3 regions of the Lentzea sp. NPDC003310 genome follow, and region 2 is predicted to be linked to each of the others. Evidence: riboswitches for the same ligand, from Rfam matches in the RefSeq annotation. Region 2 holds a riboswitch; each other region holds the start of a gene.
The links. Region 2 has a riboswitch for glycine ahead of gcvP (aminomethyl-transferring glycine dehydrogenase). Riboswitches for the same ligand answer to the same signal wherever they lie in the genome.
Positions count from the first base shown of each region.

Region 1 (9,885 bases), on a different contig from region 2:
CATGTCGATGCGCCTCTTCGCGGACGAACGCGACAGGTCGTTCATCACCGGCCTGCTGCACCAGCTGATGCTGACCGCGCTGGGCGCGACGGCCGGGGTGATGGCGGTGCTGCTGCTCGGCTCGTCCGGCGGGCCGCGGATCTCGTCCGACGTCGGGCTGCACCAGGTGCTCGGCTACAACCTGCTGATCATCGCGGTGCTGCTGGGCCTTCGGGTCGTCGTGACGGTGCTGAGGCCGAGGTCCTAGAACTGCCTGCGGTACACGGACACGTCGTCGCGCCACACGCCGAACACGTCCGGCGCGGACTGGACGACCGTCATCTCGTTGAGGTGCCCGAGCACCCGCCAGGCGCGCGCAACCGCTTGCGCGCCCGCGTACGCGATGGTGCAGAACCGGCGCGGCTCGACGACCGTCCGCACGCGGTCGACGTGGCCGACGCTCATCGGCGTGTCCTGCCAGAGGTCCAATGTGTACCCGGTGCGGATGGGGTCGCCGGACCCCAGCACGCCCTCGATGCTCACCACCAGCCGGTCGTTCTCGAGCCTCAGGTCGTAGTGACCACTGCGCGGCGGGGTGCCGCCGGTGTATGCGGAGCGTGCCGGGTCGAGCACCCAGTGCCCCAGAAAAGGCACGAGATCGTCACTCATGAGTGTCCCTTCGCGGAACCTGCGCCACTGGCGGATTGTCCGGCGGATCGACGTGGGCGACCATCACCCGATGAGTTATGAGACGGGCGTCCGGTGGAAGTGGATACCGGCCGTCGTGCTCGGCTTCGTGCTGCTGAGCTGGATCGTGTTCGAGGCACTCGACCTCATCGACTTCGACGGTGTCGTGACGTGGGTGCGCGGCATCGACCCGGCGTGGGCGGCGGTGGCGATCTTCGCCCTGCTCGTCGTGGACGTGCTGCTGCCCGTGCCGTCCACTCCGCTCATCGTGCTGGCGGGAACGGCACTCGGCCTGCCCCTCGGGCTGGCACTCGCGGTCATCGGATCCCTGGGTTCCTCTGCCGCAGGGTACGCCCTGGGGCGGTTCGCGGGGCCGTGGCTGGTGCGCCGGGTGGTGACCATCGAGGAGCTGACCGAGATGCGGCGCTGGGGCCGCCAGTTCGGGCCGTGGTTCTTCGGCGTGGCACGCGGCATCCCGATGATGGCGGAGACCGTGTCCGTGTCCGCCGGCGTCTCCCGCGTGTCTTTCCGGACCTTCATGTCGTTCACGCTCATCGGCACCCTGCCGATTTGCGCCGCCTACGTGTTCGCGGGGTCCAAGGCGGACACCGTGGAACAGATCGTGATGATCAGCGCGGTCGGATTCCTGCTCACCGTCGGCCTCTTCTACCTCCTTCGCCGGCTCGTGAAGACGGCGCCGTAGAAAAACCCGTTGCGCGCCGTGGTTGTATTAATGGGCGCCCGGTGCGCAGCGGAGGGTTACTTCGGTGATTACTCAGGTTCAACTCCTGAGGCCGGTCTCGGCCGGTCTCGCTCACCCCGGTGAGCACGTCACCTTCCGCGATTTGATCTCGGGCGTCCACAACTCCACATTCCGCCGGAATTAATTCACTGGCGCGGTGTGGTTGCATAGAAATCGCACCCGGTGCGAAGCCAACGGATACTTCGTCTTCAAAACGCAACTGTGCCGTTGGCGGCTTGATCTCGGGAGCGCACAACTCCACACGTGTCCGGTGCGAAGCAGAGGGTTACTTCCACTGTTAATGGGCGGGTTGCGGGTTCGAATCCCGCCAGGCGGGCAACCGGCTGTAGCTCAATCTGGCAGAGCAGCAACGTACCTTCCGCGACCTTGATCTCGGACACGTGTGGGGTCTGTGGGCTCCCCTTTTGTTTTCTTCGAGGGGGAAAGAGCCGATGGCGAAGTTCAACATCTTCCGCGCACGTCCGGCGGGCACCAGCCCGGTCGCCACGGCGCCCGTTCCGACCGACGTCACCCACGAGGGCGGCGACGGCTACGCGCGCGACACCAGGTCCGAGCTGTTCCTGCTCGCCGTGGCGAACATGGGCGGCGAGGCCACCTTCTACGAGTCCGCCGACCAGCGCGACAGCCGCTTCGCGCAGCTCGTCCACACCGCGGCGCTGTCCGATCCCGAGTGGACCGCGCGCCTGCTCGCGTGGCTGCGGGGCGAGGCGAACATGCGCACCGCGTCGCTCGTGGGCGCGGCCGAGTTCGTCCACGCGCGCCTGCTCTTCGAGTCGAGCGCCGGCGTCACCAACCGCGCCGTCGTGGACTCGGTGCTGCAGCGGGCGGACGAGCCGGGCGAGCTCCTCGCGTACTGGACCAGCAGGTACGGCCGCAGCGTCCCGAAGCCGATCAAGCGCGGCATCGCCGACGCCGTCCGCCGCCTCTACAACGAGCGCGCCGTCGCCAAGTGGGACAGCGACGCCCGCGGCTTCCGCATGGCCGACGTGCTGAACCTCGCGCACCCCTCGCCCGTCGCACCGTGGCAGGGCGCGCTGTTCCAGCACGTCCTGGACGTGCGCCGGTCCTCGGACACCCCCGTGCCCGCCGACCTGCGCGTTCTCGCGGCGCGCCGGGAGCTCATGGCGTGGCCGGTGGAGCAGCGGCGTGCGCTCTTCTCGCGTCCGGACGCGGTCGAGGTGCTGCGGTCGGCGGGGATGACGTGGGAGTCGGTGGCCGGGTGGCTGCAGGGGCCGCTCACGCGTGAGGTGTGGGAGGCGCTCGCGCCGTCCATGGGGTACATGGCCTGCCTCGCCGAGGGCACCCCGGTCTGGCTCGCCGACGGCACCACCGCGCCGATCGAGGAGGTCGTCGCCCGTCGGCTGCCGGTTCTCTCGTACGACAAGGCGTGGGACACCCGCCCGGTCAAGTACGGCGCGAACCAGGGGCCGCGCGACCACTCGGTGGGCACCCTCGTCCCGACCGTTCCGTCGGCCTGGCTCGACACCGGCATCCGGCCTGTCCTGTCCATCCGGTTCGCGTCCGGCCGCGTGGTCGATGCCACGACGGACCACCGGTGGATTCGACAGCGACGTGCCGGGCGCCAGGCGTGGGAGTGGACGACGTCCGCCGAACTCCGACCAGGTGACCGCATCCCTGCGCCGCTCACGGCCGGCTACTTCGGTGACGAGGGCGATGCGTGGGACGGGTACTTCGTCGGCGCGATGCTCGGCGACGGCGGCATGACGGCGCTGACCCCCGAGTTCCACGGAGATCCTGACGACGGCGCGGTCGCTTTCCTACGTGAATACGCGGCGAAGCACGGTTGCGGCGTCACCGAGACCGCGAACGGGAAGATCGTTCGACTGCGGTTCCCGTTCAAGCAGTGGAAGCGCAACCCGCTGACGGAGGTCCTGCGCGCCTACGACGTGTGGGGCAAGCGGTGCGAGGTCAAGGCACTGCCCACCCGGCCGTTCAGCCGCGAGTTCTGGATCGGTGCGCTCTCCGGGCTGATCGACACGGACGGCTGCGTGCGTGAGCGCGTCAACGCGAAGGGCACGGTCCACGGCGCGGTCGAGTACGGGACGGTGTCCCGCCGACTGGCGGAGCAGGTCTCGGACGCGTTGCTGCGGCTCGGTGTCACCAACATCGTCCGCGAGCGCTCGGTACGTGTGGGCACCGGACACATCCAGGGCCGGCACCCGATCCACATCGTCGAGGTGAACCGCGCCACCGCTCTGGTTCGGCTCGCGGAACTACTGGACCTGCGCATCGGGTACAAGGCCGCAAAGCTCGCACGACTCGCGGAACTGCTGGCGCACGTGGCGCCCGCGCACAGTGAAATGCACGGCTACGACGAAGCGGTCGCACTGGACCGGATCGTGTCGATCGAGGATGGAGGTGAGCGCCCGACCTACTGCGTGACGGTGGAGCCGTCGAACGTCTTCGTGGCGGCAGGTCTGGTCACCGGCAACTGCCTCCGAAACCTCAGGAACTTCGACGAGGCCGGCATGTCCGACGAGGCAGCGGCAGCCGTCGCGGCACGTCTGGCCGACCCCGGCCAGGTAGCGCGCTCGCGGCAGTTCCCGTTCCGCTTCCTCTCCGCGTACGAGGCGGCACCGACCCTGCGCTGGGGCTACGCCCTGGACCAGGCGCTGCAGCTGTCGCTGCGGAACCTGCCCGCACTGCCGGGCCGCTCGCTGGTCCTCGTCGACACCTCGGGGTCGATGACGGGCCTCGGCTTCTCGGCCCGCTCGAAGGTCAGCCCGGTGAAGGCCGCGGCGATCTTCGGCGTCGCCCTGGGCGCGAAGGGCGAGCAGGTCGACGTGGTCGGGTTCGCGGACGGCACGTTCCGGCACGACGTCAAGCAGGGCTCGTCGGTCCTGCGCGGGGTGGAGCGGTTCCTGCAGAGGGTCGGCGAGGTCGGGCACGGCACCGACATCATCGGGTCGCTCAAGCGCTCCTACCGGGGGCACGACCGCGTGTTCATCATCTCGGACATGCAGACGATCTCCGGGCCGTACGGGCAGGGCGTCTCGGACGTCGTGCCGGCGCACGTGCCGGTCTACGGGTTCAACCTGAACGGGTACCAGCGCGCGGCGTACGCCACCGGCACGGCCGGTCGTCACGAGTTCGGCGGCCTGTCCGACGCGACGTTCCGGGCCATCCCCCTGCTCGAGGCGGGCCGGAACGCGGACTGGCCGTTCTGACGGTGTGAGAGCTCTCCCTGACGTGGAGAGCTCTCACACTTACTATCAGTTAGCGTTTTGACCAGCTATGATGCCGTCATGGACTACAACGTGTTCGCGAAGGCGTGCCCGTCACGTCCCACGCTGGAGCACGTCACGGGCAGGTGGGGCGGCCTCACGCTGGGCGTGCTCGTGGACGGCCCGCTGAGGTTCAACGAACTGCGCCGCCGCGTCGACGGGGTCAGCGAGAAGATGCTGTCCCAGACGTTGCAGGCGCTCGAACGCGACGGGCTCGTGCACCGGGAAGCCCAGAACACGAACCCGCCGCGTGTCGACTACAGCCTGACGCCGCTCGGGCGCGAGACGGCGGACAGGCTGCTCGCGCTCATCCAACTGCTGGAGGCGCGCATGCCCGAGGTGCTGGCGGCGCAGGCCGCCTACGACGCTCGCTGAGTCAGCACTCGATCACGTTCACGGCGAGTCCGCCGCGAGCGGTTTCCTTGTACTTCACCGACATGTCCTTGCCGGTGTCGCGCATGGTCTTGATGACCTTGTCGAGCGACACGAAGTGCGAGCCGTCGCCCCGCAACGCCATCCGCACCGCCGTGATGGCCTTGATGGACGCGACGGCGTTGCGCTCGATGCACGGGATCTGCACCAGGCCGCCGATCGGGTCGCACGTGAGGCCCAGGTTGTGCTCCATGGCGATCTCGGCGGCGTTCTCGACCTGTTCCGGGGTGCCGCCGAGCACCTCGGCCAGGCCGCCCGCGGCCATCGAGCAGGCCGAGCCGACCTCGCCCTGGCAGCCGACCTCGGCGCCGGAGATCGAGGCGTTCTCCTTGAACAGCACGCCGATCGCGCCCGCCGTGAGCAGGAACCTGACCACGCCGTCGTCGTTCGCTCCCGGCACGAACTTCGTGTAGTAGTGCAGGACCGCCGGGACGATGCCGGCCGCGCCGTTGGTCGGCGCGGTGACGACGCGGCCGCCCGCCGCGTTCTCCTCGTTGACCGCGAGCGCGAAGAGCGTGACCCAGTCCATGACCCGCAGCGGGTCGGTGACGAAGTGCTCGCTCTCCAAGCGCTTGCGCATCTCGGCGGCGCGGCGGCGGACCTTCAGGCCGCCGGGCAGGGTGCCGTGCTCGGTGCAGCCGCGTTCGACGCACTCCTGCATGACGTGCCAGATGTGCAGGAGTCCTTCCCGCACCTCGGTTTCCGTGCGCCACGACAGCTCGTTGGCCATCATGATCTCGCTGATCGACAGGCCGGTCTCGCGGCAGCGCGCGAGGAGCTGGTCGCCGGTCAGGAACGGGTGCGGCAACGGCGTGGTGTCCGGCTTGATCCGGTCGGTGCCGCTCGCGTTCTCGTCGACGACGAAGCCGCCGCCGATCGAGTAGTAGACGGCGTGCTCGACCGGCTTGCCGCCGCTGAACGCCTCGAAGCTCATCCCGTTGGGGTGCAACGGGAGTGACTTGCGGCGGTGCATGACGAGGTCGCGGTCGTGCGTGAAGCCGATCTCGTGCGTGCCGCCGAGCTTCAGCCGGCCGCCGGAGATGATCTCCTCGACGCGTTCCGCCGCGACGGACGGGTCGACCTCCTCGGGGAGGTTGCCCTCCAGGCCGAGGAACACGGCCTTGGGGCTGCCGTGGCCGTGCCCGGTGGCGCCGAGCGAGCCGAACAGCTGGACGTGCACGCGGTCCACTGTGGACAGGCGGTCGCCGAGCTTGTCGACGAACATCGCGGCCGCGCGCATCGGGCCGACGGTGTGGGAGCTCGACGGTCCGATGCCGACGGAGAACAGGTCGAAAACGCTGATCGCCACTGATCAGTCCTTCGTGGTGGTGGGGCGGTCAGTCAGTGTTGGTGAGCTCGGCGTACTTCGCCGCGGTGAGCAGGTTCTCCGCCGAGTCGACGCGGACCTTGAACAGCCAGCCCTCGCCGTACGGGTCGCTGTTGACGATCGCCGGGTCCTGGACGACGGCGTCGTTGACCTCGATGACCTCGCCGGTGACGGGCGAGAACAGGTCACTGACGGACTTGGTGGACTCGAGCTCGCCGCAGACGGCGTTGGTGACGACCTTGGCACCGACCTCGGGCAGCTGCACGTACACGATGTCGCCGAGGGCGTCGGCGGCGTACTCGGTGATTCCGCAGGTCAGCGGGTCCTGGGTACCCGGCGTCCAGTCGACCCACTCGTGCTCGACGGTGTAGAGCAGGTTGTCGGGGAACTCCACGGCGACTCCTCTGGCTGTGACGGATGCAGGAAACTTGCGCCCCCTCCGCCGTGCAGAGTTGCCTACCCCGAGTGGTCTTGCTGCCTGAGAGTGTGCGGGAGCTTGCCCCTTCGGCGCCCCGACTGCGCTCGTCGAGGTCTCTCCCACGCGGGTTCTGGCGCTCGCGCGCCGCGGCCGGTGTTCAGTTGTCCGGGCCGAACGCTATGTGCGGCCCCCGCCGAGTGTCAACGCGAGACCGTCGAGTGGAACGCGAACCACGCTCAGGTCGCTCTGTCCCAAGTGAACAATCGCGGGGTGCCCGGATAGTGCGATCCGCACAGTGACATGACCTTCCGACTGCCCCACATTGTGAGATGTCGGCCACCGAACGGAGGAGTCATCGTGCGGATCGCAGTTCCCCGCGAGATCAAGAACCACGAGTACCGCGTCGCTCTCACCCCTGCCGGTGCGCACGAGCTGACGAGCCGCGGGCACGACGTGTTCGTCGAGCAGGGCGCCGGTCTGGGCTCCGCGATCACCGACGAGGAGTACCTCGCCGCGGGCGCGAAGATCCTCGCGTCGGCCGACGACGTCTGGGCCGAGGGTGACATGGTCCTCAAGGTCAAGGAGCCGATCGCGGAGGAGTACCCCCGCCTGCGCGCCGGCCAGACCCTCTTCACGTACCTGCACCTCGCCGCCGACAAGCCGCTGACCGAGGCGCTGCTCGCGTCCGGCACGACGGCCATCGCGTACGAGACCGTGCAGCTGCCGAACCGCGCGCTGCCGCTGCTCGCCCCGATGTCCGAGGTCGCGGGCAGGCTCGCCCCGCAGGTCGGCGCGTTCATCCTGATGAAGCCCTCCGGCGGCCGCGGCGTGCTGCCCGGTGGCGTCCCCGGTGTCGCCCCGGCCCGCGTGGTCGTGATCGGCGGCGGCGTGGCGGGCATCAACGCCGCCACGATCGCCGTCGGCATGGGCGCGGACGTGCAGATCCTCGACACCAACGTCGACCGCCTGCGCCAGATCGACGCCCAGTTCCAGGGCCGCCTGCGCACGCTCGCGTCGAACTCGTTCGCGATCGAGCAGGCCGTCCGCGAGGCCGACCTGGTCATCGGCGCCGTGCTCGTCCCCGGTGCCGCCGCGCCGAAGCTGGTCTCGAACGCGCTGGTCGCCGAGATGAAGCCGGGCTCGGTGCTCGTCGACATCGCGATCGACCAGGGCGGTTGCTTCGAGGACTCGCGCGCCACCACGCACGCCGAGCCGACCTACGAGGTCCACAACTCGGTGTTCTACTGCGTCGCGAACATGCCGGGCGCCGTGCCGCGCACCTCGACCTACGCGCTGACCAACGTGACGCTGCCGTACGCGGTCGCGCTGGCCGACAAGGGCTGGGAGAAGGCGCTCAAGGACGACCGTTCGCTCGCCCTGGGCCTCAACGCGCACGCCGGCAAGCTGACCAACGGCCCGGTGGCCGAGGCGACCGGCCTGCCGCACACGCCGCTCGAGTCCGTGATCTGAAAGCCAACTGAATGAGGAAGCCCCCGCACGCGTGAATCGCTGCGGGGGTTTCGCCTATCTGAGGGCGGCGACGCGCGCCTTGATGCCGTCGATCACGCAGTCCAGCCCGAACTCGAACTGCCCCTCGAGCGTCCAGATCTCCTGCACGTCCAGCATCTTCACGTAGTTCGGGTGCTTCTCCCGGTGCAGGTCGGCGATCTTCGCCAGGTCGGGCGGGGGCGAGTCCATCCCACCGCGGGCGACGAAGTTGACCTCCGCGATCGAGTACCCCACGGCGAAGCTGGAGATCGTCGAGATCGACTGCGCCGCCGCGCCCAGCGACAGGCCGGCCCCCAGCATGGTCGTGAGCATCGCGTCGCTCATCGCCACGGCCTTGGGGCCGATGCTGTTGAACTCGCCCTGACCGCGGATCCACCACGGGTGCTTGTGCGCGAGATGACGCATCGCGTGCATCATCCCGCGCACCGCCGTCTCCCAGTCGTCGTCCGGGCCCGGCAGCGGGAACTCGCCGTAGACCTCGTCGAGGCAGAGCTCGATCAGCGCGTCCTTCGTCGGCACGTGCCAGTACAGCGACATGGGCGCCGCGCCGAGCGCCGCCGCGAGCTTGCGCATGGACAGCTTCGCCAGGCCGTCGGCGTCCAGCATCTCCATCGCCTTGCGGACGATGGCCTCCCGGCTCAGGCCGAGGGGCTGGCCGCTGCCGGGCCTGGGCTTGCCGAACCACACGCTCTCCACATCGCGATCCTAGGCACGCCGCAGCAACACGCTGGCCACAACACCTCCCATAAACACGGCGACCGCGCCGATCACGAGGCTCACGCTCATGCCGTTCGAGAACGCCTCCCGCACGACCGCGACGTCCGCGCCGCTGTGCAGCGCCTCGCTCAACGACCGGCCGGGAACGCCGTCCGGCAGCGAGGCCACGAATCGCGCCGACAGAAGTGCGCCGAGCACCGCGATGCCGAACGAGGAACCCAGTTCCGTCAACGTGCCCGACAACCCGGACGCGATGCCGGCGCGTTCCGGCGGGATCGAACCCATCAGCGCGTTCACCGCGACCGGTTGCGACACCCCGACTCCGACGCCGATGAGGACCAGGCCGGCGAGCGTCGGCGGGTAGGTCTCGCCGATCGACAGCAGCAGCACACCGGCCGCGACGACCGTCATGCCGAGCAGCATCGCGCGGCCCGCACCGAGCTTGACGACGAGCTGTCCCAGCGTGTTGCTGGTGACGAGCAACGCGATCGCCATCGGCGCCACGCGCACGCCGGCCTCCAGCGGGCTGTAGCCGAGCACGCCCTGGAGGTGCTGCGTCAGCAGGAAGAGCGAGCCGGCCATGCCGAACGCGGCCAGCACACCCGAGGCGACCGCGCCGGTGAACCGCCGGTTCCGGAAGAACCCGAGGTCGAGCATCGGGTCGGCGGTGTGCCGTTCCCACAGGGCGAACCCGGTCATGGCGACCAGGCCGATCGTGACCGGCACGCCGAACTCGGCCGAGCCGAACCCGTGCTCCGGCACCTCGATCACCGCGTACACGATCGACACCATGCCGACGATCGACAGC
Region 1 covers NZ_JBEXNC010000002.1:19,016-28,900, reverse strand. Annotated here, with positions in the region: gene ABZX02_RS02775 (AarF/UbiB family protein) at 1-247, shown strand, start outside; gene ABZX02_RS02770 (hypothetical protein) at 244-648, opposite strand; gene ABZX02_RS02765 (VTT domain-containing protein) at 719-1,369, shown strand; gene ABZX02_RS02760 (LAGLIDADG family homing endonuclease) at 1,861-4,617, shown strand; gene ABZX02_RS02755 (helix-turn-helix domain-containing protein) at 4,696-5,049, shown strand; gene ABZX02_RS02750 (L-serine ammonia-lyase) at 5,051-6,415, opposite strand; gene gcvH (glycine cleavage system protein GcvH) at 6,444-6,827, opposite strand; glycine riboswitch at 6,890-6,983, opposite strand; gene ald (alanine dehydrogenase) at 7,209-8,321, shown strand; gene ABZX02_RS02735 (TetR/AcrR family transcriptional regulator) at 8,376-9,056, opposite strand; gene ABZX02_RS02730 (MFS transporter) at 9,066-9,885, opposite strand, start outside.
Region 1: linked by a shared signal. The riboswitch ahead of gcvH (glycine cleavage system protein GcvH) and the one ahead of gcvP (aminomethyl-transferring glycine dehydrogenase) in region 2 are both predicted to bind glycine.

Region 2 (9,885 bases):
GTCGTGGCGAGCTCGGCGAACAGCGGGGCCAGGTGGTCGTAGTCACCGGACCGGGACTTGCCCTCCTGCTTGGCCTCCGGCGCGTCGGTCTCCGCCGTCTTGGTGGCCTCGTCCGCCCCGGTCACGCATCCACCGCCCCTGCCGTGGACTTCACGAGGTCGATGTGCACCACGAACCCTTCGGTCTCCTCGACTCCGGTGCGCACCGAGTCGACGAGCGCGGTGAGCACCCGCCAGCCGAAGCTCGCCTCGTCGGGACCGGAGGCGGACTTGGCGGAGACCTTCGCCGAGACGTGGACGGCACCCTTGTCGTCCACCGCGAAGTGACAGCTGAGCACGGCGTCCTGCGCCGCCAGCGTGATCAGCGTCGAGCAGGTCTCGTCGACGGCGAGCTTCAGGTCCTCGATCGAGTCGAGGTCGAAGTCCTGCCGCATGGCGATGTCGGCCGCGACCGCGCGCACGGTGGACAGCTGGGTGGGATCCGCCGCCATCCGGAGTTCGACGCCTGACAATTGAGTCACAGCCACCTCGTAGTCCATTCTGCTGAAGGACGGCATGTCGTTGCCGTACCCGAATCGATCTCGGTTAACACGTGTACTGACGGCGCGCCCCGGGAAATCACCTGCTGGAGGCAAGAGTCCACGGAAGGGGCGCTGGTGTTGGTGCGCGAAGACTTCCTGGCCCTCCGCTTCCCGGCAGACGCGCGCGAAGTGGCGCCGGTACGGCACCGGGTGCGCGAGTGGCTGCAGGACAGCGGTTTCGGCGAGGACGAGGCGAGCGACCTCGTGCTCGCGGTCAGCGAAGCGGTCAACAACTCGGTCGAGCACGCCTACCCCGGTCCCGCCCGCGGCACCGTCGAGGTGCGCGGCCGGTTCGACACCGACGGGTCGGCGGTCGTCGACGTGGCGGACCACGGCCAGTGGCGCGTGCCGCCACCGGCGCTGACGATGCGGGGCCGCGGTCTCCTGCTCATGCGGGAGAGCGTGGACGACGTCGCCATAGAGCGCAGGGCGAGCGGCACGACCGTGCACCTGCGCCGGACGAGGACACCGGTGGTGCCCGCGGCCCGGTCGGCGCCCGAGTGCGACGTGCGTGTCCACGAAACCTCCTCGGGCGTCGTAGCGGTCGTGCGCGGGAACGTGCCCGTGGAGGCCGGTCCGTCGTTGCGTCGCACGCTGACCACCGCGGCGCGTGGGGGCACCGTGCCGTTGGTCGTCGACCTGAGTCAGGTCGGGACGGAGAAGAGCGGACTGGAACAGGCGCTCCTCGCCGTCGCCGAAGCGCTCAGAGCGGCCGGCAACCGCCTCACGGTCAAGACGCGCTAGGCGAGGGCCGAGTCCACGGACGAGTGGAGGTTGAAGACCTCACCCAGCCCCGTGGCCTCCAGCGGACGCGTCACGGCCCGGGCGGTGGCCACGACCTTGAGGGACGCGCTCTGCTGCTGCGCGAGCTTGGCGGCCTCGACCAGCACCGCGAGCCCGGCGGAGCCGAGGAACGTCACACCGGTCATGTCCACCACGAAAACGCCACCGTCACCCAGTCCGTTGACGAGGGCTTCGCGCAGAGTCGGCGCCGACACCATGTCGACCTCACCGGACACGGCGAGGACGGTGACTCCGGGCGCCGGCTGCCGCACCTTCAGCTCGATCTGCTCCGCACGTGGGTCCTGCACAGTCACCGAGATACTCCCTCTCACATACAGGGAGCCGCCACGCAGCGGCCCCGATGCGGCTGCTGGCTCAACCGCTGCGGACACCACCGTACGGGAGTGGCCGCTCTACAGGACAGGTCGAGTGGTCCGTACCCGGACAATGGTCGGTTCAAACGCGCCGACTCACTCTTCGTCGGGATTTTTCAGCGCGCCGGTCCGCAACGCCTCCCACAGCTTGCGCGCGACCGCGAACGCGGGCGGCGGCGGCTCGATCACCTCCTCGGCGCTGTCCTCGAGCGACCCGCCGACGACCAGCACCAGCGCCGTGGCCACGTCCCGCAGCTTCACGTTCGCGTGCTGGCTCGCTCGCACCAGCAGCTCGAAGGCCTCGCCGGGCGCACTCGGCCGCGCGCCCATGACCAGGCCCTTCGCCTGCTCGATGTAGCGGCGGTGCTGCACCATCTTGACCATCTGGTCCGCGCGCAGGATCTCGCCCGCGCAGAACTCGACGACCGAGGCCGCGGTCGCGATGAGCGGCTCCATCTCCTCGATCGCCTTGAGGTCGGCGAGCCGCGGCGGGTGGTCGAGGTAGACGGTCAGCACCACCGGGCCGCTGTCGCCCCAGCTGCCCGGCACCGCCACCACGTGCAGGTCGCCCACCTGGCCGGAGGTCTGCCGCTCGTCGCGCGAGGCGACGACGAGCGGTCCCTCGCCCGCGTCCAGCTGGGCCTGGTCCAGTTCGCCCGCGGCGCCGACCGACCGCAGCCGGTGGGCACCCGGCCAGACGCTCAGCCCCACGCCGGGACATCCCTCCGTCTGGGCGCACAGGTGGGTCATCAGCCGGGTGAGCAGCTCGTCGCCGAAGTTCAGCTGGGAGTTCACCAGGCGAGGTTAGGCCCGGCCGAACACGAACACGAGCCGTGCGGTCATCGTCGTACGACGAACGGTTGCGCAGGCAAGGACCTGCGCTTCCGCCGCGCTGCGGGTCCGGACAGCTCGGCGCGCCGATTGATCCAATTAACGCTTTGGACCCGAACACGACACGTGTTCTGAACCACAGTCCGGCAGACTTCGTTCTCAGGGATAACACCGGAGTCCCGGCGCACGACATCCCCGTTGTCACGAAGGGACAGAAATGAGAACCGCCATGGAAACCCAGCCGAAGCAGGACGCGGAGTGCGATTCAGCGCTGCCCACCACGCCGTGCAGCGTCGTGTGGAGCCGGGGCCACGCCTACGTGCTCGAGGGTTTCCGCGCCCGCTGGGTCGGTCGTGACGACCGCGGTCGCCCGCACGCCATCACCGGCGCCGAGATGCAGCGCCGCGGCTGGACGTTCACCCACACGGCCTGAGCCCCACCCCCCGCTGGACCGAACACCGCGCACCACCCGCAACCAGTCGCACAGCGTGCCGTGACGCCATCCGGCAGCCCTTGCGCAGTCACTCGTTTAGAGTGCGGGTGTGCGTGATCCGGCTGATCGCCTGCTGACGATTCCGAACCTGCTCAGCGTGTTGCGGCTGGCCGGTGTTCCGCTCTTCCTCTACCTGCTCCTCGGACCCCGCGCGGACGGCTGGGCGCTGCTCGTCCTCGTCTTCGCGGGCCTGTCCGACTGGCTCGACGGCAAGCTCGCGCGCTGGCTCAACCAGATGAGCCGGCTCGGCGCGCTGCTCGACCCCGCCGCGGACCGCCTCTACGTGTTCTGCACGCTGCTGGCGTTCGTGATCAGGGACATCGTGCCGCTGTGGGTCGCCCTCGTGCTCGTGGGGCGAGAGGTCGTCGTGGGCATCTGCCTGCTCGTGCTGCGGCAACGCGGCTGGGGTCCGTTCGAGGTGACCTACCTGGGCAAGGCCGCGACCTTCAACCTGCTCTACGCCTTCCCCCTGCTGCTGCTCGCGCAGGGGGACTCGGCGTGGGCGCAGGTCGCCCTGCCGTTCGCGTACGCGTTCACGGCCTGGGGCGGAGCGCTCTACCTGTGGTCGGCGCTGCTGTACGTCTACCAGTTCTTCCTGGCCCTGCGGGTCACACCTCGCACGGTCGCGTGAAAAGATCACCCCATACAGGTTCAGCACGAGGAGCGCAGTCAGTTGATTCCCGAGGAGCTTCGTTACACCGAGGAGCACGAGTGGGTCGCCAGCACAGGCGAGAACACCGTGCGCGTCGGCATCACCGACTACGCCCAGGAACAGCTCGGTGACGTGGTCTTCGTCCAGCTGCCCGAGGTCGGTCACACCGTGGCGGCGGGTGACACGTTCGGCGAGGTCGAGTCGACCAAGAGCGTCTCCGACCTCTACTCGCCGCTCGACGGCGAGGTCGTCGCGATCAACGACGCGTTGGTCCAGACGCCCGACTCGGTGAACAGCGACCCGTACGGCGAGGGCTGGATGGTCGAGATCCGGCTGAACGACCCCGAGGCGCTGGAAGGCCTGCTCGACGCGGACGGGTACAAGGCGCTGGTGGAGAAGGAGTGACGTCGATCTTTCGCCGGATCTTCGGCCGGAAGGGGAGCCGCGCTGAAGGCGGTGACCCCAACGCGATAGGTTTTACCGGAAGTGACGGATCCAGCAGCAGGAGGAGAGCTCAGGTGAGCACGAACGACGGCCCAGGCGTTCCGCCGGAGCAGTCCCCGGAGCGGACCTCCGTCTTCCGGGCGGACTTCCTCCAGGAGATGGAAGGCGGCGCCGAGGCGCCCGCACAGGAGCCGGCCGTTGCCGGTGTTGACGCCCTTCCCGCCGGTTCCGCGCTGCTCGTGGTCAAGCGCGGTCCGAACGCCGGTTCCCGGTTCCTGCTGGACCGAGACACGACGAGCGCCGGGCGCCACCCCGACAGCGACATCTTCCTGGACGACGTGACGGTCTCGCGCCGGCACGCCGAGTTCCGCCGGGAGAGCGGCGAGTTCGTCGTCATCGACGTCGGCAGCCTCAACGGCACCTACGTCAACCGCGAGCCGGTCGACCAGGCCGTCCTCGCGAACGGCGACGAGGTCCAGATCGGCAAGTTCCGCCTCGTCTTCCTGACGGGTCCTGGCTCCGCGGGAGCCTGACGCGTGACGGCCGGGCGGCCACAACGCGGGGGGTCGAGCATCGGGGCTGTGCTGGCACAGCTCCGGCCCGAGTTCCCCGACGTCACCATCTCCAAGATCCGCTTCCTGGAAGCGGAGGGGCTGGTCCGCCCGGCACGCACCGCCTCCGGCTACCGCCAGTTCAGCGCGGCGGACGTCGAGAGGCTGCGGTTCGTGCTGTCCGCGCAACGCGACAGGTACCTGCCGCTCAAGGTGATCCGCGAGCAGCTCGACGCCGGTGCGGACGCGGCCGCGTCCTCCACCGTCTCGCGGATCGATCTGCTGGCCCAGACGGGCCTCACCGCCGACCAGCTCTCCCAGCTGGAACGCGACGGTCTGCTGCGCCCCGGTCCCGGCGGCCGGTTCACCGCCGACGACATCACCGCGCTCCGCACGATCCGGACGATGACCGGGCTCGGCGTCGAGCGCGAGCACCTGCGCGCCGTGCGCGCGGCGGCCGACCACGAGGTGGTCGTCCTGAAATCTTTCTCAGATCCCGAGACGGTTCGGGAATTGGCCGACCTCTTCACCTCGTTGCACACGTTGTTGGTGAGGGCGGGTCTGCGTCAGTCCTGATCTAGGGCGAGCGGGTGCCTTCTTGATCACGATCTGCCCGCAACGATTGAGCACTCGGCCCGCTTGGCGGGTAGCGTCGGACAGGTACGCCGGGGGATGCTCGGGTGTGAATCCGGGTCGTCCCCGAACGATAAGAGGGAGGCGAGGCCCGATGAGCGAGATGCGTGTCGTCGGCGTGCGGGTGGAGCTGCCCCAGAACCAGCCGATCCTTCTTCTGCGCGAAACCGAGGGCGAGCGGTACCTGCCGATCTGGATCGGCAGCGTCGAGGCCACGGCGATCGCACTGGAGCAGCAGGGCGTGCGCCCGGCCCGTCCGCTCACCCACGACCTCCTCAAGGACGTCATCGGGGCGCTGGGGCGCAACCTGGAACAGGTGAGGATCACCGATCTGCAGGAGGGCACGTTCTTCGCGGAGCTCGTGTTCGACGGCGACGTGCGGGTGTCCGCGCGGCCCTCGGACTCGGTGGCGCTGGCGTTGCGCGTGGGGGTGCCGATCCACGCCGAGGAGTCGGTGCTGGCCGAGGCCGGCCTGATCATCCCGGACGAGCAGGAGGACGAGGTCGAGAAGTTCCGCGAGTTCCTCGACTCGGTCTCCCCCGAGGACTTCCGCGGAGCGGATACATAGGCACTGTCGCGGAGCGGACACATAGGCACCGTCGCGGGGCAGACTCGCGGTGCGACGCCTGGGACGCCTGTGAGTGAGTTTCGGTGCGTCGCACTCCGTCTCGTATGGGCTGTCGAACGTTCGTTTGGACGTCACCCGACAGGACTACTTTAGGTCGTTATTCTCGCTAAACGATCACTAAACGTCACCTGAACGTCCTAGTTCGGGTGACGGTATGACCCTCCACCTCAGGTTGAGGGTCGTCGCTCCCCGCGCGTCGCGTTGACCTGCCATCGGACCGGTCTTACCGTCGAACTCGAGTGGACGTCGCCGCTTCGCGAGAGTGGACGCGGCGGCTTGACGGTCATGAGTTTCGTGGCCGTTCCGAGGGGAGGCAGGCGTGGTCGAGGAAGCGCCCTTGAGGGCCGAATCCGGGCTGCAGGGTGAACTGTTCCCGGACTCCTCGCTGCCGGACGAGCTCGTCGGTTACCGAGGACCCGCGGCGTGCCAGATCGCGGGCATCACGTACCGGCAGCTCGACTACTGGGCAAGGACAGGGCTGGTCGCCCCGACGGTGCGGATGGCGCACGGCTCGGGCAGCCAGCGGCTGTACTCCTTCAAGGACATCCTGGTCCTCAAGGTCGTGAAGCGACTGCTGGACACCGGCGTCTCGCTGCAGAACATCCGGGTCGCGGTCGACCACCTGCGCCGCCGCGGCGTGCAGGACCTGGCGAGGATCACGCTCTTCTCCGACGGCACCACGGTCTACGAGTGCACCTCGCCGGAGGAGGTCGTCGACCTGCTGCAGGGCGGTCAGGGCGTGTTCGGCATCGCGGTGAGCGGTGCGATGCGCGAGATCTCCGGCACGATCCACGAGTTCCCGGCCGAACGTGCGGACGGCGTCGAGATCGCGCCGATGACCGAGGACGAGCTGACCCGCCGCCGGCGCGAGCGCGCCACCGGCTGATCATGGCCGACCGGCCGTCCCCGGTGGCCGGTCGGCAGCAGCGCGTGGCCGATCGGCGTCCCTACCGTCACGGTCATGACGCACACCCCTTCGTCGCAGGTCGTCAAAGTCCTCGCCGCGGCAGTGCAGCGCGCGTTCCGCCTGGAGTTCGGCTTCCTCGGCACTGAGAACCTGCTGATCTCGCTGATCGACACCACCGGTCCCGGCCGCAAGCTCGGCGTGAGGTCGCTGCGGGCGCAGGCGATGGCACGCGGCACCGAGCACTGGGCGGGCGACGACGGCGGCGTCGTTCCCGAGGCTGATCCGGACGTCACGGCGTTGATGAACGCCGCCTGCGACCATGCCCGCGTGGACACCGTTCTGCCGGTCAGTCGCGCACTGGAGGCGTGTCTCCGTACGGCGATCACGGAAGCGGGCGACGGCGTGCTCACCACGACCCACCTCTCTCTCGCGCTGCTGGCTCAGGACACGGGACGTGCGGCCGACCTGTTCGTCCTGCGCGGGGTGGACGTCGAGGAGACGGCTGCCGCGGTGCGCGCCGACGCCGCGCGGACCTACGCGGAGGTCGAGGAGGCGCCCGCGGTCTGGTTGCTGCGCAAGGCGGGCGCGCTGGAGGGGGAGTCCGGCGGCGGGTACGTGCGCTGGCTGACGCGGCTCGTCGCACGCGGTCAGGGACTGGGCGGGCCGGTGCTGACCGTCGTGCGCAACGAGGCCGAACGGCTCGCGGTCGCCGCCCGGCGCGACCTCTCCTCCCGCGACCTGGTGGCGGCGGTGCTGACGGTCGACGAGCAGGTGCGGGTCGCGGGCCGGACCCTGAAGCCGGAGTTCGAGTCGGGTGGCGCGGCGGCGTTGCGCGCGGCCGGCGTCGACCTGGAGGCGTTGCCCCGGGGCGGGTCCGTCGAACGGGCGGTGGAACGGGCGAAGCTCGTCGCGGCCCGGAGCGGGGACGCCGTGGTGGGCACCCGCCACCTGCTCGTGGCGCTGCGGGACGACCCCGCCGACCCCGTCGCGCCGGCGCTCGCCGGTCTCGCCACTGAGACGTAGGTCGCGTCCCTAGCGACTACCCGGGCTGCCTGCGGGTATTCTTCTCGGGTAGTCGCTGAACTCAGGCGGGAGAGACCGGGTCGCAGAGCCCGGCGCCGAAGGAGCAAGTCCCTCCCCGGGAACCTCTCAGGCATCCAGGACCGCCGAGTGAGACGCCTCTGGAAAGTGGATCCCCGCAAGGGATCCCGCCGACGGTGAAAGCCCGTTCTCGCAACGGGTGAACCTCTCAGGCGCCCCTCGGGGTACGGACAGAGCGGGGAGGGCACCAGGACACGTGTGCCCGCAGCCCCCCGGAGGCGTTTGATGACGCAGGACCGCATTCCGCTCGCCGCTCTCGAGCACGGCACCCCGTTCGCCGACCGCCACGTCGGCCCGCGCCCCGCCGAACTCGCGCGCATCCTCGACGTCATCGGCGTCGGGTCGCTGGAGGAGCTGGCGCAGCACGCGGTGCCTTCGTCCATCCACGAGCGCGACCTCGTGCTGGACCTGCCCGCCCCGGCCACCGAGACCGAGGCGCTCGCGGAGCTGCGCGAGCTCGCGTCGCAGAACCGCCCGATGACCCAGATGATCGGTCTCGGCTACTACGACACCGTGACGCCGGGCGTGATCCTGCGCAACGTCCTGGAAAGCCCCGCCTGGTACACGGCCTACACGCCGTACCAGCCGGAGATCTCGCAGGGCCGCCTCGAAGCGCTGCTGAACTTCCAGACCATGGTGGGCGACCTGACGGGCCTGCCGACCGCGAACGCGTCCATGCTGGACGAGTCGACCGCCGCCGCCGAGGCGATGACGCTGGTGCGCCGCGCCGGCAAGTCCAAGTCGAACAAGTTCGTCGTCGACGCCGACACGCTGCCGCAGACGCTCGCCGTCATCGAGACGCGTGCCGAGCCGCTCGGCATCGAGATCGTCGTCGCCGACCTGTCGCAGGGCATCGAGGGTCTGGGCCTCGGCGGTGACTTCTACGGCGTGCTGCTGTCCTACCCCGGCGCGTCCGGTGTGGTGCGCGACCAGAAGGCGCTGATCGAGGAGATCCACGCCGCCGGTGCGCAGGCCGTCGTGGTCGCCGACCTGCTCGCGCTGACGCTGCTGCGCGCGCCGGGCGAGATCGGCGCGGACGTCGTCGTCGGCACCACCCAGCGCTTCGGCGTCCCGATCGGCTTCGGTGGCCCGCACGCCGGTTACATGGCCGTCCGGTCCGGTCTGGAGCGCCAGCTGCCCGGCCGTCTCGTCGGCGTCTCCGTCGACTCGGACGGCTCGCTGGCCTACCGCCTCGCGCTCCAGACGCGCGAGCAGCACATCCGCCGTGAGAAGGCCACGTCCAACATCTGCACCGCGCAGGTGCTGCTGGCCGTGATCGCGTCCATGTACGCCGTCTACCACGGTCCCGAGGGCCTGAGGTCGATCGCGACCCGCGTGCACCGCCTGGCCACCGTGCTCGCCACGGGCCTGTGCGAGGCCGGGCTGGACGTCGTGCACGGCGAGTTCTTCGACACCGTCGAGGTCCGCGTCGAGGGTCGTGCCGCCGAGGTCGTCGCGAAGGCCCGCGAGGCCGGCATCAACCTCCGTCTCGTGGACGCCGACGTCGTCGCGATCGCCTGCGACGAGAAGACGACCCGCGCGCACGTCATCGCCGTGTGGAACGCGTTCGGTGTCACGGGTGCCGACGTGGACGCGATCGACGCCGACACCGCCGACGGCATCCCGGCCGACCTGCGCCGCACCTCGGACTACCTGACCCACCCGGTCTTCCACGCGCACCGCTCGGAGACGGCCCTGCTGCGCTACCTGCGCGCGCTGTCCGACAAGGACGTCGCCCTGGACCGCAGCATGATCCCGCTCGGCTCCTGCACGATGAAGCTGAACGCCACCGCGGAGATGGAGTCCATCACGTGGCCGGAGTTCTCGACGCTGCACCCGTTCGCGCCGGTCGAGGACGCCGCCGGGCTGCTGAAGATCGTGTCCGACCTGGAGGCGTGGCTCGCCGAG
Region 2 covers NZ_JBEXNC010000013.1:117,099-126,983, forward strand. Annotated here, with positions in the region: gene ABZX02_RS26745 (SigB/SigF/SigG family RNA polymerase sigma factor) at 1-32, opposite strand, end outside; gene ABZX02_RS26750 (ATP-binding protein) at 122-520, opposite strand; gene ABZX02_RS26755 (ATP-binding protein) at 656-1,324, shown strand; gene ABZX02_RS26760 (STAS domain-containing protein) at 1,321-1,677, opposite strand; gene ABZX02_RS26765 (ANTAR domain-containing protein) at 1,834-2,532, opposite strand; gene ABZX02_RS26770 (hypothetical protein) at 2,798-3,001, shown strand; gene ABZX02_RS26775 (CDP-alcohol phosphatidyltransferase family protein) at 3,111-3,692, shown strand; gene gcvH (glycine cleavage system protein GcvH) at 3,735-4,118, shown strand; gene garA (glycogen accumulation regulator GarA) at 4,232-4,690, shown strand; gene ABZX02_RS26790 (MerR family transcriptional regulator) at 4,739-5,284, shown strand; gene ABZX02_RS26795 (bifunctional nuclease family protein) at 5,436-5,909, shown strand; gene ABZX02_RS26800 (MerR family transcriptional regulator) at 6,289-6,855, shown strand; gene ABZX02_RS26805 (Clp protease N-terminal domain-containing protein) at 6,931-7,899, shown strand; glycine riboswitch at 7,956-8,052, shown strand; glycine riboswitch at 8,056-8,153, shown strand; gene gcvP (aminomethyl-transferring glycine dehydrogenase) at 8,203-9,885, shown strand, end outside.

Region 3 (9,885 bases), on a different contig from region 2:
CCGCGCTGATGGTCGAGCGGTTGAAGACGGCCGGGTACCAGCCGGAGTCGATCGACGACCTGGCGTTGCTGGGCAACAGCATTCCGCCGTACCGGGTGCGGCAGTCGCTGGCCTGATCGAGGCATGAGGAAGGGGGCGTTCCCGGTTCGCGGGAACGCCCCCTTCGCCGTTTCCGGGGGCGTCTCCCGCTCGCAGGGACGCCCCATTCGCTTCTCTCTGCGGGCTTCTCCCGTCGCGGAGACGCCCCTTTCGCCTTACCTGCGGGCGTCTCTCGCTCGTAGAGACGCCCCTTCGCCTTCCCTGCCAGCTTCTCCCGTCGCGGAGACGCCCCTTCGTCGTCCTTTAAGCCAGTGCCTGCTTCAGGAAGTCCACCTGCAGCAGCAGGAGGTTCTCCGCCACCTGCTCCTGCGGGGTCATGTGCGTGACGCCCGACAGCGGCAGCACGGTGTGCGGCCGGCCTGCGGCGAGCAGCGCGCTGGACAGGCGCAGCGTGTGCGCGGCCACCACGTTGTCGTCGGCCAGGCCGTGGATGATCATCAACGGGCGGGAGAGCTTGTCCGCGTCGGCGATGAGCGAGTTGGCGTCGTAGACCTCGGGCCGCTCGTCCGGGTGGCCGAGGTAGCGCTCGGTGTAGTGGGTGTCGTAGAGGCGCCAGTCGGTCACCGGGGCGCCCGCGATGCCCGCGTGGAAGACGTCCGGGCGGCGCAGCACGGCCAGGGCCGACAGGTAGCCGCCGTAGGACCAGCCGCGGATCGCCACGCGCGTCAGGTCGAGGTCGGGCTCGATCGCGGCGGCCGCCTCGAGCGCGTCCACCTGGTCCTCGAGGGTGGCGCCGGCGAAGTCGAACGCGATCGCGCGTTCCCAGGCGAGGCCGCGGCCCGGGGTGCCGCGGCCGTCGGCGACCAGCACCGCGAAGCCCTGGTCCGCGAGCCACTGCGAGGCCAGGAAGGCGTTCTGGGCCGACACGACGCGCTGGGCGTGCGGGCCGCCGTACGGGTCCATCAGCACCGGCAGCTTGGTGCCGGGGACGTGGCCGGTCGGCAGCAGGAGCGCGGCGCGCAGGCCCCGTTCGCCGAGGGTCAGCATGCGCGGGGACGCCGTGATGACCGGCGTGTCCGCCCACGACTCGATCACGTGGTCGCCGACGCGCACCTTCGACCCGAACCAGTCCACAGAGGCCGACACGAGCACAACCGTGTCACCGCCCCGAACCGCGGCGTGCACACCGTCCTCAGAGGACAGCCGGGTGGTCTCGGCGCCGACCTCGTAGACGTGCGTCTGCGTCGGGTCGTCGGCGGAGGCGGCCACGAGGATCGAACCGTCGGCGATGTCGAGCACGCGGCGCACCTGGAGGCCGTGGGTGACGACCTCGTCGCCGACCTGGAGGGCGTACTCGTCGTCGTGGCCGACGATCCGCACGAGGCGGCCGTCCGGCGTCCACGCGGGAGCGCCGTCGGTGACCTCGAGCCACACCGGGTCGGTCTCGACCGCGAGCTCGGTGACGGCACCCGTGTCGGGGGCCAGCGTGTGGATCGTGCGGGTGCGCTGGTCGCGCGTCTGCGTCGTGATCAGCGGGGCGCCACCGGACGACCAGTGCACGTCGTTGAGGTAGTCGAACTCCAGCAGCACGGGCACGAAGGTGCCGTCCAGCGACACCACGTGCAGCGACACGGTGGCGTTCGTCGTGCCGGCCGCCGGGTAGGCGATCTCGGTGGCGGGCGTGGCGGGGTTCGCCGGGTCGGCGATGTACCAGCGCTTCACCTCGGCGTTGTTCACGCGCGCGGCGATGATGCGCGTGCCGTTCGGCTCCCACCAGTAGCCGCGGTAGCGGGACATCTCCTCGGCCGCGATGAACTCGGCGAGGCCGAACGTCACGTCCTCCCCGTCCGGCACGGCGACGGCGGTGTCCTCACCCGACGCCAGCTCGACCACGCGGAGCGTGCCGCGCGTGACGTACGCCACGCGCTGCCCGGTCGGGTCGACGCGCGGGTCGATCACCCCGCCCTCGGTGGGCAGTTCGCGGACCTCGCCACCGACCAGGTCCGCCACGAACAGGCGGCCGGACAACGCGAACGAGGCGACCGACGCGTCCCGGGAGAGGGCGTAGCCGACGATGCCCGCGCCGGACTCGCGCGTGCGCTCGCGGCGTGCCTTCTCCTCCGCCGGCAGGTCCTCCGGATCGGACAGCAGCGCAGCCGGATCGGCGAGCAGCCTCTCGGCGCCGGTGGCCGTGTTCAGCTCCCAGAGCCCGTTCGCACGGCTCGTGGCCGTGGCCGGGCGCAGGAAGAAGACGCGGCCGCCGTCCGCCGACACCGCGAAGGTCCTCGGTGCGCCGACGGTGAACCGCTGGGTGCGCGCCTGTTGGCGCGGGAAGGAGATGTCGTTGCCCACGAGCCCACACTAACCCGCGCACGCGTGCGGCACGGGCGCTGTGACGTGCGCTGCTCCGCACGCCACAGCCTCCAGAGGCGCCTGGGACCGGTGGGGCGACCGGGACACGCCCGGCCCACGTGGCTCTTCGGCGGCAATGGCAACGCGGTGCCGCGAACCCCTGTCTCACGTGGCTCTCGGCGACAGCGTCAACGCATGGCCGCGAACCCCTACCCCACGCGGCTCTTCGGCGGCAACGGGAAGAACCCGCTCGTCCGCCGCACGTACTCGGCGTACCCGGGCCGCCGCGACACGATGTCCTTCTCCAGCAACGGCTTCCCGCTGCCCTTGGCGAGCAGCCACGTCATCACCAGCGGGCCGATGACCGTCGCCGCGCCCCACCACGAGTGCAGCGCGAACAGGAACAGGCCCCACCACACGACCGAGTCGCCGAAGTAGTTCGGGTGCCGCGTGTAGCGCCACAGCCCGCGATCCATCACGGCGCCCTTGTTCGCGGGGTCCGCGCGGAACTGCGAGAGCTGCCAGTCCCCCACGGCCTCGAAGGCGAACCCGACCACCCACACCACGACGCCCACCACGTCCAGCACGCCGAACGGCGCCTCCAGGTGCTGCGCCGCCTGCACCGGCAGCGACACGACCCACATCAGCACGGCCTGCAGCAGGTACACCCGGTACATCCGCAGGCGCGGGTTTCCCTTGGCGCGCTTGAGGATGTCCTGGTACCTCGGGTCCTCGTCCTTGCCGCGGTTGCGCGAGTGGATGTGCACGCCCAGGCGCACACCCCACACGACCGTCAGCGCCGTGACGACCCACTGCCGCGTGGCGTCGCCGTCCGCGAGCAGCAGCGTGATCACCGCGATCACGGCGAACCCGGGACCCCAGACGGAGTCGATCAGGTCGTAGCGCTTGCGGGAGTCCGCGTACAGGAACAACGCGCTCAGCAGCAGCAGAACCGCCACCAGGCTGATCAGGAACGTCATCGGGCCACCAGCTCACGACGCACGCGCGGCATGCCGCTGCGGCCGTTCTCGCTGCGGCGCACCGCGAGGATCTGGTCCACGCCCATCCGTCCCTCCTCGAACGTCAGCGCGCCGCCCGCGAGGTAGAGCCGCCAGACGCGGGCCTGGCCCTCGCCGACGAGCGCCACCACCTCGTCCCAGCGCTCCTCCAGGGTCTCCGCCCACGCGCGCACGGTCCAAACGTAGTGCTCCCGCAACGCGTGCACGTCCCGGATCTCCAGGCCGGCCCCCTCCAGGAAGCCGGTGGTGGCGCTGACCGGACGCATGTGCATGTCCGGCGCGACGTACGACTCGATGAACGCGCCGCCGCCCGGCGCGTTGCGGCCGCGCGACATCTGCTGCAGCAGCAGACGCCCCTCGGGCTTGAGCAGCCGGTGCAGGGTCGCGGCGTACTCCGGGTAGTTCGACTCGCCGACGTGCTCCCCCATCTCGATGGTGGAGATCGCGTCGAACGGCTCGTCGCGCACCTCGCGGTAGTCCTGCAGCCGCACCTCGACGCGGCCCTCCAGGCCCTCGGCGGCGATCCGGCCGAGGATGTGCGCGCGCTGCTGGGCGGAGATCGTCACACCGGTCGCGTGCACGCCGTAGTGCTTCGCCGCGTGGATGATCATCGAACCCCAGCCGCAGCCGACGTCGAGCAGGCGCATGCCCGGTTCGAGGCCGAGCTTGCGGCAGACGAGGTCCAGCTTGTTGTGCTGCGCCTGCTCGAGCGGCTCGTCCTCGGACGTGAAGTACGCGCACGAGTAGGCCATGCTCGGGTCGAGCACGAGCTGGTAGAAGTCGTTGCTCAGGTCGTAGTGGTGCGAGATGGCGTCCCGGTCGCGGCTCTTCGTGTGCAGCGCGCCCTTCAGCCGTGCCTCCTCCTTCGGCGCGTCGGGGTTGGGCCCGAGCACCTTCAACCGGAACGCGAGCCGGGCCACCTCGGTGAGCTTCGGCCGCCGGGTGACGCCCCGGCGCACGAGCCCCCAGATCTGGGAGAGACCGGTCGCGAGATCACCCTCCACGTCGAGCTCCCCGCTCACGTACGCGCGCGCGAGCCCCAGCTCGTTCGGACTCCACACGAGCCTCCGCAACGCGTCGCGCGAGCGGATCACGAGCACCGTGCCGTCCTGCGGCCCGGCGACACTTCCGTCCCAGGCTCGAAATCCGATCGGCACCGGCGCGCCCAGCACCCGTTCGGCCATTCCCGCCAGCTGACCAGCGACGACCACCCTGCACCTCCTGCGTGACCTGGCTCCGCCAGACGTTCGAGACAGGACGAGGTTCGGTTCGTTTCTGAACCGAGACGCAACCACGCCCGTATGGCCTCGATAGAGCGAACGGATGGACAAGGAGGACATGAGTGTGATCCGACGTAACCGCATTGCCATCGGGCTCGCCGCGGGACTCGCAGTTGTGCTGGGTCTGGGTGTCTGGAGCGCCACGGGCAGTGGCACGAACTCCAAGCCGGTGGCACAAACCGAAACCGACCTGGGCGTCCTCGGTGACTACGGCGACGTGGGTCAGCCCCCGGTACTCCAGGAGCCCGCGCAGGCGCCCGAAACCCCCGTGCAGCAGCAGGCCCCCGAGACCCCGGCCGCCCAGCCGGCCGCGCAGCCCCCGGCTGCCGCTCCCGTCAGCTCGTTGAAGCTGGTGGGCAAGCCCGTCGACAAGATGGGCCTCGTGGTCCAGGACGGCGACGGCCGCACGATGTACCGCTTCGACAAGGACGTTCCCAAGCCCGAGGGCAAGTCGAACTGCAACGGCACGTGCGCCACCACGTGGCCGCCGCTGCTGTCGGACACCGTCCCGCAGGTCGAGGGCATCGACTCGAAGCTGGTCTCCCTGATCACCCGCGCCGACGGCAAGAAGCAGGTCGCGATCGACGGCTGGGCCCTCTACGCCTACTCGCAGGACCCGAAGCCGGGTGCCTGGAAGGGCCAGGGCGTCGGCGGTACCTGGTTCGTGATCCAGCCCGACGGCAAGCGCAACGTGGAGTGCCTGCCCCCCGGTGTCACGGCCCCCGCTGCGTAACCCCACAGCATCCCGTTAGGACGGTCCATCTGAGACACACATCACCCTGACACGGTGACACCCCGGCCCTGGGGAAGGGGCCGGGGTTCCCGTCGTTTCGCTCCAGGGACGCAGAACGCGAAGGGCGCCACCGGGAAGTCCCGGTGGCGCCCTTCGTCGTCAGTGCGTCAGAGCGTGGAGTACAGCGGGTGCTTGGCCGCCAGCACCTCGACGCGGGCGCGCAGCTCGTCGAGCGCCGCACCCGGCTTCAGGGCCTCCGCGATCACGTCGGCGACCTCGGTGAAGTCCACCTCGCCGAACCCGCGGGTGGCGAGCGCCGGCGTGCCGATCCGCAGACCGGACGTCACCATCGGCGGACGCGGGTCATTGGGAACGGCGTTGCGGTTGACCGTGATGCCGATCTGGTGCAGGACGTCCTCGGCCTGCTTGCCGTCGAGCTCGGAGTTCACCAGGTCGACCAGGACCAGGTGCACGTCCGTGCCGCCGGTGAGGACCTTCACGCCGGCCTCGGCGACGTCCGCCTGCGAGAGGCGGTCGGCGAGGATCCGCGAGCCCTCCAGCGTGCGGCGCTGGCGGTCGGCGAACTCCGGCGAGGCGGCGTGCTTGAACGCCACGGCCTTGGCCGCGATCACGTGCTCCAGCGGGCCGCCCTGCTGGCCGGGGAACACCGCCGAGTTGATCTTCTTGGCGATGTCGGCCTCGTTCGACAGGATCACGCCACCACGCGGACCGCCGAGGGTCTTGTGGGTCGTGGTCGTCGTGACGTGCGCGTGCGGCACGGGCGACGGGTGCAGACCGGCGGCGACGAGGCCGGCGAAGTGCGCCATGTCGACCATCAGGTAGGCCTCGACCGAGTCCGCGATGCGGCGGAACTCGGCGAAGTCCAGCTGGCGCGGGTAGGCGGACCAGCCCGCGACGATCAGCTTCGGGCGGTGCTCCTGCGCCAGGCGCTCGACCTCGGCCATGTCGACACGGCCGTCGGAGTCGGCGACGTGGTACGGCACGACGTTGTAGAGCTTGCCGGAGAAGTTGATCCGCATGCCGTGGGTCAGGTGACCGCCGTGCGCGAGGTCCAGGCCGAGGATCGTGTCGCCGGGCTGGAGCAGCGCGAACATCGCGGCCGCGTTGGCCTGCGCGCCCGAGTGCGGCTGCACGTTCGCGAAGCCCGCGCCGAAGAGCGACTTGATGCGCTCGATGGCGAGGCGCTCGACGACGTCCACGTGCTCGCAGCCGCCGTAGTAGCGGCGGCCGGGGTAGCCCTCGGCGTACTTGTTCGTCAGCACCGAGCCCTGCGCCTGCAGGACCGACACGGGCGTGAAGTTCTCCGAGGCGATCATCTCGAGCGTGCCCTGCTGGCGCGCCAGCTCGGCCGCGACGGCCTCGGCGACCTCGGGGTCGTACTCCGCGAGGGAAGCGTTGAACTGGTCGGACATCTGGAAGAACTCCCTACTTGGCGCGCTTGTAGAACGGAAGTGCGACGACCTCGACCGGCTGCTTCTTGCCGCGGACGTCCACCAGCAACTGGGTGCCCGGCTCGGCACTGGCCTTGGTCACGTAGGCCATGGCGACGGAATAGCCGAGGGTCGGGGACAGCGCGCCCGACGTCACCTCGCCCACGACCTCGTCGCCGTTCAGCACCGCGTACCCGTGGCGCGGGGCACGGCGCTCGGGGGTCTTCAGCCCGACCAGGACCGAGTCCACACCGGACTCGGCGACCTTGGCGAGCGCGTCGCGGCCCACGAAGTCGCCCGGCTTGTCGAGCTTCACGACGCGGCCGAGGTTCGCGTTGTAGGGCGTGAGCGACGTCGTGAGCTCGTTGCCGTACAAGGGCATCCCGGCTTCGAGGCGCAGCGTGTCGCGGCAGCCGAGACCGCACGGCTTGAGCTCGTGCGCCTGCCCGGCCTCGAGCAGCGCTGCCCACACGGCGGACGCGTCGGCGGGCGCGACGAACAGCTCGAAGCCCTCCTCGCCGGTGTAGCCGGTGCGGGCGAGCAGCGCGTCGACGCCGGCGACCGTGGAGGGGTAGGAGGCGTAGTACTTGACCGTCGAGAGGTCCGTGTCGGTGAGGCCCGAAAGGATCTCGACCGACTTCGGGCCCTGGATCGCGATCAGCGCGTAGTCCGTGGACTTGTCGGTGACGACGGTGTCGAACCCGGCGGCGCGCTCGACCAGTGCTTCAGCCACCACTGAAGCGTTGGAGGCGTTCGCGACGACCATGAACTCCTCGTCGCCGAGGCGGTACACGATCAGGTCGTCGATCACGCCGCCGTCGGCCTGCGTGATCATCGTGTAGCGCGCCTTGCCGACCGCGAGCGCGGAGATGTGGCCGACGAGCGCGAAGTCGAGGGCCTCCCCCGCCTGCGGACCGGTCAGCACGATCTCACCCATGTGCGTGAGGTCGAACAGGCCCGCGGTCTGGCGCACGGCGTGGTGCTCCGCGAGCTCGGACGAGTAGCGCAGCGGCATCCGCCAGCCCGCGAAGTCGGTGAACATCGCGCCGAGCTGCTCGTGCTCGGCGTTCAGAGGCGTGAGGCGGGACATCAGAACGCTCCTCCAGGGTGCGCCGAAGAGCCGGACGCGGCCGGCTGAGGCATCAGAAGAATGACACGGTCCATCGGAGACTCCTCACTAGAGCGAGCCTCCCCCTCTGTCATGAGCCTGAGAGCTTCACCACCGCAGTGGTTTGCACCGTGGGCGAGGCTGCCGAGCAGCCTGCTTTTCAGAGTTGCCTGCGTCGCGCGGTACCTGTACCTGAGAGATTCCGGGGAGGAGTTGCTCCTACGGTGCTCCCACTCAAGGGAGCTCTCCCGCGCGACATCGACGGCCGTGTTCAGTTGGTAGCCCCAGACGCTAGCAGGCCAAACGTCACAACGGCACGCCCTGAGCGGTCTTCTCGACCACCTTGCGCTCCGCCCAGAAGGACAGGAACGGGATCGTGCCGGCGAGCAGCACCAGCAGGGTGCCCTTGATCGACCACCGGAGCTTCAGCGCCAGGTCGACCGAAAGCACCAGGTAGATGGCGTAGAGGAAGCCGTGGATCGGGCCGACGACCTTCATCGCGCCACCCATGTCCGCGGCGTACTTGAGCACCATCGCCACGACCAGGAGCAGCAGGAAGACTCCGACCACGTAAGCCATGACCCTGAACCGGGTCAACGCACCCTTCATCTGCCCGCCTTCGCTCAACGACCGTCCCGCGCGTTGAGGTCCGCGAGCATGCGGTTGTAGGCCGCGAGCTCCGCGTCTTCGTCATCGTCGAACTGCTCGACAGGCGCGGGTTTGACGGCGACAACCGTACTTACCGGCGAAGGAGCGGCTGCAACCGGCTCGGGTGAGAGAGCCTCGTCACGGCGTTCGCGCGCGAGCTTGCGGAAGCGCCACACCATGAAGAGGGGGAAGAGGCCGAAGAGCGGCCACTGGAGCACGTACCCGAGGTTCTGGAACGTGCCGCTGGCGGACTCGAAGCGCTGCCACTGCCACCAGGCGAGCCCGCAACAGACGATCAACGCCGCCAGACAGGCGAGCGCGATCAGCACACGTTGGGGGGTAAGGAGGCCGCGCACGACCTCAAGACTACTTGGGTGAGGCCTCCTGATGGAGGCCACCCCGTGGGGTGTGAGGGCCTCGGCCCTCAGCTGAGGAACACGGCGGACGAACGTTCGGCGAGCGCGCCCCGCACGGACGCGCGTGCCCGTTCAACGAGTGGATACAGGGCTGCCGCCTCCGACAGCCCGTTCCGCTACTACGCCACGCCGTCCCGGCGCTGCCTCTGCAGACGTGCGACGCACCAGGCCGCGGCGGAGCCACGACGAAGGTGCTGGAGAACCGTCATCGGTCCCAGGCGCCTCCCGAGGTCGGCAGGCGTGAGGCCGGCCGCGCGGTAGTCGAGCGCGCGCTGGTCCAACGGGCTGATGCCCGCGTCCCACCACTGCTCGGCCTCGGCGACGTCGCCCACCAGCTGCCAGTAGCTCGCCGCGGCGGCGAGCAGTGCCTCGGGTGCCTCCGGCGCCCGCTTGCGCATCGCGGCCACGTAGGCCGGATCCGCCGAGTCGACCTTGACCAAGCCACGCGACCCACTCCTGCCTCCCCGCTGCACGGGGATGCCGGGCGCCGAGGGGGGAGCCTCCGCGAGCCACGCGTTCTTGATCCGGTTCACCTCCTGCATCTCTGCGTCGTCAGACCGTTCAGCCGCCCACTGCTGCAACAGCTCGTGGACCCCGGAGTCCTCGACCATCAATGCCTCCTCGTCGGTCGGGGATCGGCCATTGCAGCGGAAGGTATTCGGTAGGTCTGACAATCGCCAGACCCTGAATCCCCAGAACACCCGTTACCAGTGCGTGATTGGCCTCATTCCACCCGTCCGGCGCAACGCGGAGGGCTGAAGATCACCGTCCGTGACTAGCTGAGCGGGGTGGCCGTCCCGAAGAGGCTGCGGACGAAGGTGATGATCGACTCCGCGCCC
Region 3 covers NZ_JBEXNC010000017.1:226,290-236,174, forward strand. Annotated here, with positions in the region: gene ABZX02_RS32545 (spermidine synthase) at 1-116, shown strand, start outside; gene ABZX02_RS32550 (prolyl oligopeptidase family serine peptidase) at 343-2,391, opposite strand; gene ABZX02_RS32555 (DUF1295 domain-containing protein) at 2,601-3,371, opposite strand; gene ABZX02_RS32560 (cyclopropane-fatty-acyl-phospholipid synthase family protein) at 3,368-4,594, opposite strand; gene ABZX02_RS32565 (hypothetical protein) at 4,749-5,423, shown strand; gene glyA (serine hydroxymethyltransferase) at 5,591-6,856, opposite strand; gene gcvT (glycine cleavage system aminomethyltransferase GcvT) at 6,870-7,964, opposite strand; glycine riboswitch at 8,153-8,243, opposite strand; gene ABZX02_RS32580 (DUF3817 domain-containing protein) at 8,289-8,591, opposite strand; gene ABZX02_RS32585 (hypothetical protein) at 8,606-8,959, opposite strand; gene ABZX02_RS32590 (transcriptional regulator) at 9,166-9,657, opposite strand; gene ABZX02_RS32595 (hypothetical protein) at 9,822-9,885, opposite strand, start outside.
Region 3: linked by a shared signal. The riboswitch ahead of gcvT (glycine cleavage system aminomethyltransferase GcvT) and the one ahead of gcvP (aminomethyl-transferring glycine dehydrogenase) in region 2 are both predicted to bind glycine.